Regions from separate parts of the Klebsiella sp. F11 genome, predicted to be linked through region 1. Evidence: predicted binding sites of a transcription regulator. Region 1 holds the regulator's gene; the other holds the start of a gene.
The links. Region 1 encodes PhoB, which activates phosphate uptake and scavenging genes when phosphate is short. Its sites were predicted from a motif close to CTGTCATAAAACTGNCNNAT; they were not measured.
Positions count from the first base shown of each region.

Region 2: a site for PhoB is predicted at 1,709-1,728, ahead of kdgR (DNA-binding transcriptional regulator KdgR). Genes of this name have one in related genera too.

Region 1 is NZ_CM160060.1:4,395,288-4,399,708, reverse strand. It holds gene sbcC (exonuclease subunit SbcC) at 1-518, opposite strand, end outside; gene sbcD (exonuclease subunit SbcD) at 515-1,717, opposite strand; gene phoB (phosphate response regulator transcription factor PhoB) at 1,899-2,588, shown strand; gene phoR (phosphate regulon sensor histidine kinase PhoR) at 2,610-3,905, shown strand; gene brnQ (branched-chain amino acid transporter carrier protein BrnQ) at 4,313-4,421, shown strand, end outside.
Region 2 is NZ_CM160060.1:2,277,575-2,281,995, forward strand. It holds gene htpX (protease HtpX) at 1-190, shown strand, start outside; gene AC1M2H_RS11265 (MFS transporter) at 269-1,642, opposite strand; gene kdgR (DNA-binding transcriptional regulator KdgR) at 1,820-2,611, shown strand; gene AC1M2H_RS11275 (YobH family protein) at 2,676-2,915, opposite strand; gene mgrB (PhoP/PhoQ regulatory lipoprotein MgrB) at 3,076-3,219, shown strand; gene AC1M2H_RS11285 (YebO family protein) at 3,294-3,584, shown strand; partial or broken gene AC1M2H_RS11290 (DUF2627 domain-containing protein) at 4,220-4,364, shown strand; gene cspE (transcription antiterminator/RNA stability regulator CspE) at 4,377-4,421, shown strand, end outside.

The DNA.
Region 1 (4,421 bases):
AGCAGCTCGGCGCGCTCTTTGGGTTTGGCGTTAAGAAAGGCGGCGAACTGGCCCTGGGAGAGGAGCATTGAGCGGGTAAAGCGGCCGTAATCGAGGCCGGTGAGCGAGGCGGTCATCTCCAGCTTGTCTTTGACTTTGTCGGCCAGGATTTGCCCATCGTCGCAGCGGGCCAGCTCGACGCGGGGCGCCTGCAGGTTGCCGTCGGGCTGGTTGCGCGCGCGGTTCTGGCTCCAGAAGGCGCGGTAGGAGGTGCCTTTGACCTCAAACTCAACTTCGGCCAGGCATTCGGCGGTATTGCGGGTCATCAGATCGTTTTGCGACTGCGAGACGCTGCTGAGGCGCGGCGTCTCGTGGTACAGCGCGAGACAGATAGCGTCCAGCAGGGTCGTTTTCCCGGCCCCCGTCGGCCCGGTGATGGCGAACAGCCCGTTGCTGGCGAAGGGTTCGGCGGTGAAGTCGATCTTCCACTCGCCCTTCAGCGAGTTAAGGTTTTTCAGGCGCAGGCTCAGAATTTTCACAGGTGCTCCTCACCGTTCAGGCTGTGCAGCGTTTCGTTAAACAGCTGCTCGAGGCGCTGCTGCTGTGGCTCTTCGAGGCTCTCCAGCGCCAGACGACGGGCAAAAACCTCTTCAACCCGCAGTTCGCTGAGGGTTTCCCGCCGCTCGCCGGCGAGGATGCGCTCGCGCTGGGCGCGGCTGCGGCGCACCAGCAGCACTTCCACCGGCAGCGCTTCGCAGCGGGTTTGAATCTGGCGCTGAATGTCGTGCAGATATTCGTCGCTGGTGATTTCAATATCCAGCCACGCGGCAGGCAGCTCCGCGTCGTCCTGCCAGCGGTCGAGCTGTTCGCAGATGCTGGCAAAATCGCCCTTTAGCACCGCCAGCGGCTGGACGACCGGCACCGTCAGAGGGCTAACGTCCGCCAGCCGGCCGTCGGTAAAGGTCACCAGATTGACGCTTTTACTCTTCCCGGTCTCATCGAAGCTCAGGGAGATTGGCGAGCCGCTGTAGCGGATATGCTCGTAGCCGCCGACGATCTGCGCCCGGTGGATATGGCCCAGCGCGATATAGTCGGCAGGGGGGAAATGGCTGGCCGGGAAGGCGTCGAGGGTGCCGATATAGATCTCGCGCACCGCATCGCTTTTGCTGGCGCCGACGGTGGTCAGGTGGCCGCTGGCAATAATCGGCAGCGGCCGGTCGCCGAGCAGGACGCAGGCCTGCTGGTACTGCTGCTGATAGTAGTCGCTGATGGCGGTGAGCAGCAGCTGCTGCTTTTCACCGCTGGAGTGCCCGGCCTGGCTGGTGACCAGCTCGCGGGGGCGCAGGAACGGGACCGGGCAGAATATCGCCCCCGGCGCGCCGTCGCGCAGCGGCAGAATGAAGGGGGCGTGGCCGGCGTTAGCCACGACAGTGGTTTTTAAAAAGGCCAGGATGTCGCGCGATTCATTCAGCGTGGCGACCGAGTCATGGTTGCCCGCCAGCACCACCAGCCGACAGCCGGTTTGCTGAAGCTGAACCACGAAGCGGTTATACAGCTCGCGGGCGTAGCTCGGCGGCGAGCCGGTATCAAAGATATCGCCGGCGACAATAATGGCATCGACCTCGTGCTCCTGGGCGCTGGCCAGCAGCCAGTCGAGAAAGGCCGCATGCTCAGCGGCGCGGCTTTTGCTGTAAAAGTTTTGTCCGAGATGCCAGTCAGAGGTGTGAATGATGCGCATAAATATTCCGTAGCCTGAGAGCGTTGCCGCCAGTATACCATTGACGGAAAGGGAGTTAAGTGCGTGTCACAATGCAAAATCCTCGATCGTCATACGACCTTTTTTTTCATAAATCTGTCACAAAACTGACGCATAATGGCGCCGCACTCTATACTGATGGCTAAAAAATACAGGGTAAATAATGGCGAGAAGAATTCTGGTCGTTGAAGATGAAGCTCCAATCCGTGAAATGGTCTGTTTTGTTCTGGAGCAAAACGGCTTTCAGCCCGTCGAGGCGGAAGATTTTGACAGCGCGGTGAACCAACTCAATGAACCCTGGCCCGATCTAATTCTCCTTGACTGGATGCTGCCGGGCGGGTCGGGTCTGCAATTTATTAAGCAGCTTAAGCGTGAGGCGATGACCCGCGATATTCCGGTGGTGATGCTGACCGCGCGCGGCGAAGAGGAAGATCGCGTTCGCGGCCTGGAGACCGGCGCCGATGATTACATCACCAAGCCTTTCTCGCCGAAAGAGCTGGTGGCGCGAATCAAAGCCGTGATGCGGCGAATCTCCCCGATGGCGGTGGAAGAGGTGATTGAAATGCAGGGGCTGAGCCTCGATCCCTCCTCCCACCGCGTGATGACCGGCGAAAACCCGCTGGACATGGGGCCGACCGAGTTTAAGCTATTACACTTCTTTATGACCCACCCGGAGCGCGTATACAGCCGCGAGCAGCTGCTGAATCACGTCTGGGGGACCAACGTGTATGTAGAAGACCGAACGGTAGACGTGCATATTCGCCGTCTGCGTAAAGCGCTGGAACAGAGTGGCCATGACCGGATGGTACAAACGGTTCGCGGCACGGGATATCGTTTCTCCGCTCGTTTCTGAATGTCGACAGGAGTGTGAACCGTGCTGGAACGGCTGTCATGGAAAAGGCTGGCGCTTGAGCTTTTCTTATGTTGTATCCCGGCCCTGATTCTCGGGGCGGTATTTGGTCATTTACCGTGGTTTTTACTGGCGGCGGTGACCGGACTTCTTATCTGGCATTTCTGGAATTTACTGCGTCTTTCGTGGTGGCTGTGGGTAGATCGCAGCATGACGCCACCGCCGGGAAGCGGCAGCTGGGAACCGCTGCTGTACGGCCTTCATCAGATGCAGATGCGTAATAAAAAGCGCCGGCGCGAGCTGGGCAGCCTGATCAAACGCTTTCGTAGCGGGGCGGAGTCGCTGCCCGACGCGGTAGTGCTGACCACGGAGGAGGGGGCAATCTTCTGGTGTAACGGCCTGGCACAGCAGATCCTCAATCTGCGCTGGCCGGACGACAGCGGGCAAAACATCCTTAATCTCCTGCGCTACCCTGAATTCGCCAACTACCTAAAAAGTAAGGATTTCAGCAAGCCGCTCAATCTGGTCCTTAATAACTCACGCCATCTGGAAATCCGCGTGATGCCCTACAGCGACAAGCAGATGCTGATGGTGGCGCGCGACGTGACGCAGATGCACCAGCTTGAAGGGGCGCGGCGCAACTTTTTTGCCAACGTCAGCCACGAGCTGCGCACGCCGCTAACGGTGCTGCAGGGGTATCTGGAGATGATGCAGGAGCAGGTGCTGGAAGGGGTGACGCGGGAAAAGGCCCTGCATACCATGCGCGAGCAAACCCAGCGCATGGAGGGGCTGGTTAAACAGCTGCTGACGCTGTCGCGTATTGAAGCGGCCCCGATTCTGGCGATGAACGACAAAATCGACGTGCCGATGATGCTGCGGGTTGTCGAGCGCGAGGCGCAAACCCTTAGCCAGAAAAAGCATATCCTGCACTTTGTGGTCGACGAGTCTTTGCAGGTTCTCGGCAATGAAGAGCAGCTGCGCAGCGCGATCTCAAATCTGGTGTATAACGCGATTAGCCATACTCCGGAGGGCACCGAGGTTACCGTCAGCTGGCAGAAAGCGCCGCACGGCGCCCTGTTTAGCGTCGAGGATAACGGCCCGGGGATCGCGCCCGAGCATATTCCGCGGCTCACCGAGCGCTTCTATCGCGTGGATAAAGCGCGCTCGCGGCAAACCGGAGGCAGCGGCCTGGGGCTGGCGATCGTCAAGCATGCGGTCAATCATCACGATAGCCGGCTGGATGTTGAGAGTACGCCCGGCAAAGGCACGCGGTTTAGCTTCCTGCTGCCGGAACGTTTAATTGCCAAAAAAAGCGGCTAGCCGCCGCGCTGTCAACATAACTTGTCAATGACCAGCTTCGGCTGGTCATTTTCGTTTGCAGTCAATTTTCCGCTGCGTAATTAACGAACGTTCGCTGCTTTTTTGTTCGCATGATTAGCCATATGTTTTCCTTAGTTATGGTCAATGGAGCTGGATGTATGTTAATACTTAGCATAATCATCTGCTTTTACGATCCCGCCTTGCTTTAAAACGTTATAAGCGTTTAAATTGCGCCCCAGCAGTCGTAGACAGACTGCTTTTGCGTGGTAATTCAAAAAACAATTCTTTCCCACGCCGCTTCGGGAGCATATATCGCTGAGTTTCCGGCAATAGCCGCTGTATCATCCCTATGGGAAGACACGGTATTTTCCGTTTAACACCACCACATCCACAGGCAGTATGAATTTATGACCCATCAGTTAAAATCTCGCGACATCATCGCGCTGGGCTTTATGACCTTCGCGCTGTTCGTCGGCGCAGGCAACATCATCTTCCCTCCCATGGTTGGTTTACAGG
Region 2 (4,421 bases), 2.1 Mb from region 1:
CCTGGTCGGCCGTGAGAAAATGATCGCCGCCCTGCAGCGGTTGAAAACCAGCTACGAGCCGCAGGAAGCCAGCAGCATGATGGCGCTGTGCATAAACGGCAAAGCGAAATCGATGAGCGAGCTGTTTATGACGCACCCGCCGCTGGATAAGCGTATCGAAGCGCTGCGTAGCGGCGAATATCTGAAGTAGTCATCTGCTTCAGAGCACGGAAATAAAAACCGCAGCCTTAACCGGGCTGCGGTTTTTTTGTGCCTAAATCGCGCCGGGCTACTGTCCGGGGCGCGGCTGGGTAACGCGCAGCCCGCTGACGGTGGCCGCCACGACCGCCAGCCCTCCGGCCAGCAGCAGCGCGGTATGGGTGCCGCCGTTACCCTGCAGGTTGAATAGCAGGGCGACCAGCGCCGCGCCGGTGCTTTGCCCCAGCAGTCGGGCGGTACCGAGCATTCCGCTGGCCCCGCCGCTGCGGTGGCTCGGGGCCGATGAGACGATAGTGTGGTTATTCGGCGACTGGAACAGACCGAAACCCGCGCCGCAGAGCGCCATGCGCCAGATAATATCGAGATCGGACGGCGATGAGGGCAGCAGCGCCAGGCCAAACAGGCCGCAAGCCATTACCGCCAGACCTACCGCACCCAGCAGCCCCGCGTGAATTTTCTCAATCAGGTAACCCGCCAGCGGCGCCATCACCATCGTCGCTAACGGCCAGGGGGTCAGCAGCAGCCCGGTCTCAACCTCGCTGCGTCCGATCGTAGCCTGCAGGAAAAAGGGCAGCGAAACCAGCGCCAGCATCTGTGCGCAGAAGGAGCAGACTGACGTGCAAATAGAGAGCGAAAACAGCGGGATGCGCAGCAGATCAACCGGCAGCAGCGGCACCGGCATTCGCAGCTGGCGGCGAATAAAGAAGAACCCAATAACCAGCGTTGCGGCCGCTTCAGCCAGCACCAGTCGGCCGGATTGCCCCTGGGCAAAGCCGCCGAGTGCGACGATCAGCAGGCCGAAGGTCAGCGCGTTCATGATGGCGCTGGGAAGATCGAAGCGGGCGATCCTGCTGCGGCCGCTGTTGGCCGGCAGGTAGCGTATGGCGAGCGTCAGCGAAATAATTCCCAGCGGAATATTGATTAAAAACAGCCACTGCCAGGAGGCGATGGAGAGGATCGCGGCGGCGATCGTCGGACCGGCCGCGGATGAGACGGCGACCACAAACGAGTTGATCCCCATTCCCCGCCCCAGGAAGCGCTTCGGGAAGATAAGACGGATGAGCGCGGTATTGACGCTCATCAGCGCGGCGCCGCCGAGGCCCTGGGCGACGCGGGCGAGCGTCAGCATCTCAAGCGAGTGGGAGAGGGCGCAGGCCAGCGAGGTAAAAGTAAAAACCAGCAAGCCGATTTTGTAGATGCGCCGATAGCCAAACATATCGCCCAAAAAGGAGAGCGGCAGAAGCGCAATCACGATGGCGATTTGGTAAGCGTTGACTATCCAGATTGAGGCTGCGGGTGAAGCGTTAAGATCCGTGGCGATGGTCGGCAGGGCCACGTTGGCGATGGCGCCGTCGAGTACGGCCATCGCGATGCCTAAAATGATGGTCAGAATGGCGCCGTAGCGCTGCGGCAGGGGCAGACCATCGGGAGTGTTATTATCCATATTAAGGTTATGACTTTATCGTAACTATTCTCAGGTTAATGATTTTAGCATTGATTATTCGGCTGTATGTCGCAGATTTGTAACGAATGAGCAGAAGAACGATTGCGGGCATCAGGATGCGAATTTATAATAAAAACCGGTTCTAATTTTTATAAAACAGTTGCGATGAGGTGATAAATGGCAGTTGCAGATTTGGATAAACAGCCAGATTCTGTCTCTTCAGTATTGAAGGTTTTTGGCATCCTGCAGGCGCTTGGCGAAGAGCGTGAAATTGGTATTACCGAACTATCCCAGCGCGTTATGATGTCAAAAAGCACCGTCTATCGCTTTTTGCAAACCATGAAGTCGCTGGGCTACGTCGCCCAGGAAGGTGAGTCGGAGAAGTACTCCCTGACGCTGAAGCTGTTCGAGCTGGGCGCGCGCGCGCTGCAGAATGTCGATCTGGTGCGCAGTGCGGATATTCAGATGCGCGAACTGTCGCGTCTGACCAAAGAGACAATCCATCTCGGCGCGCTGGATGAAGACAGTATCGTCTACATCCATAAAATCGATTCGATGTATAACCTGCGCATGTATTCGCGCATCGGGCGCCGCAACCCGCTGTACAGCACCGCAATCGGCAAAGTGCTGCTGGCGTGGCGCGACCGCGCCGAAGTGGAGCAGATCCTCGAAGGCGTTGAATATAAGCGTAGCACCGAGCGGACGATCGCCAGCACCGAAGAGCTGCTGGCGGTTCTGGATAGCGTTCGTCAGCAGGGATATGGCGAAGATAACGAAGAACAGGAAGAGGGGCTTCGCTGCATTGGGGTACCGGTCTTCGACCGCTTTGGCGTAGTGATTGCCGGTCTGAGTATCTCTTTCCCAACGCTGCGCTTCTCTGAGGAGAGGCTGCACGAATACGTTGCCATGCTGCACACCGCGGCGCGTAAAATTTCTGAACAGATGGGCTATAACGACTATCCGTTCTGATTGCAACGGGCGCAGCCGCGTCGGCTACGGCGGGAAGAGGCTTCCTGCCGTAGCCCGGGCCGGATTAACCTTTGTCGATTACGGTTTCGCTTTTACGCAGAACCGGACAGTCGGTCAGACCAATAATGCCGCTATCAGAGTGAACGTACTGCACGGTGCTGGTACCGCGGGCGGTCAGATATTTACACTGGAGGCCCAGCCCCGCCGCGTTCTCATTGCTACCAATCAACATGCCGTAGCCGCTTAATAATACGCCAATCCATAAGATGGCCAGTACTACAATCGTACGAATGATCAATCGCATTGTTGCCTCATAATTTGTATTATCCTCGGCGTTTATTCTGACAGGTACACGAGTTGAAACAAGTCTATGATTCTTAAACTTGCCTTTCGTATTACAGTTAGCCGCGGTTTAAGATGAGCGTGCTATCCTGGTAACATCTGGTATTGATGCGGAGTGTGGAGTGAAAAAATTACGCTGGGTTTTGCTGATTGTTGTCATAGCGGGATGTTTATTGCTATGGACGCAGATGCTTAACGTAATGTGCGATCAGGACGTGCAGTTTTTCAGCGGCATCTGCACCATCAACAAATTTATCCCCTGGTAAGAGATTTTTATTACGACTGATTTTCTTCTGCTGCGCGGGTGGTAGAATAAACGCCTTCTCTTTGAGGTGGTGAAATGAGTGAGTTACTAAGTCCTGGGATCGTAAATCTGGCATCGCTGGCGCTTTCCATTGCGCTGTTGCTTGTCGGCCTGTTGTTATGGTTTTTTGTTAACCGCGCAAGTTCGCGCGCCAACGAGCAGATTGCGCTGCTGCAGGCTCTGCTGGATCAGCAAAAGCGCCAAAACGCGCTGCTGCGTCGTCTCTGCGAAGCCAATAAGCCGGAGAAGGAAGAGGTTGCCGAACCTTCAGCCGTTGAGAAGGGCAAGGATGACGACGACTTTATCCGTCTCGTCGCTGAACGCTAACTGATAAACGGGTGTACACCGCGCTGGTGTACGCCTGCCTTATCGCCTTGCGCAATAACGTATCCTTATCTTTCATCTCCTGTTGCCACATTTCTTATACTACTTAATGTGTTAGCGATCGCACTTTTATCCAATAAGCTATGGATTTTTGAGCTAATCAAATAAAATAATAACCTCGTGATTTAATTGCATGATGAAAGAAAGTGTCATCGAAATTTCATTATTAATGCGTAATGTAAACACTATTTATCGTGTGGTGAACGACGTTTAATTAACCCTGCATATTTTCGGTCTAAGCGAATTTTTAGCTATCAATATGCGCGTTTGCGCGCATCGTTATGCAGGTACTCTGCCGCGAACCCCTTAAAATTGGCGGGGCGCATGCCCCGCGGGCTGGACGCCGCGAAGTTGTTGAGCTACGGTGAAAATGTTGCCGATATCATCCATGCGTAATCGGATGTTTTCCGCACCGGCAGAGATTAACCGTGGGTCGCAAAAGGCGCATAAACGTGCAGTTGGTCAAATGATCCTCTTATATTTTGTGCGAAGGATCGAGAGCCGTTTAAAAATGGCTTGCCATTATTAACGTTGTATGTGATAACACCTTTCGGGTTAAACGAGGTACAGTTCTGTTTATGTGTGGCATTTTCAGTAAAGAAGTCCTGAGTAAACACGTTGTCGTTGAATACCGCTTCTCTGCCGAACCTTATATTAGTGCCTCATGCAGTAGTGTGTCAGTTTTATCTATGTAAGCGCCTGCGGGCGAAGAAAACAGTCTAAGGAATTTTGCAAATGGCAAAGATTAAAGGTCAAGTTAAGTGGTTCAACGAGTCTAAA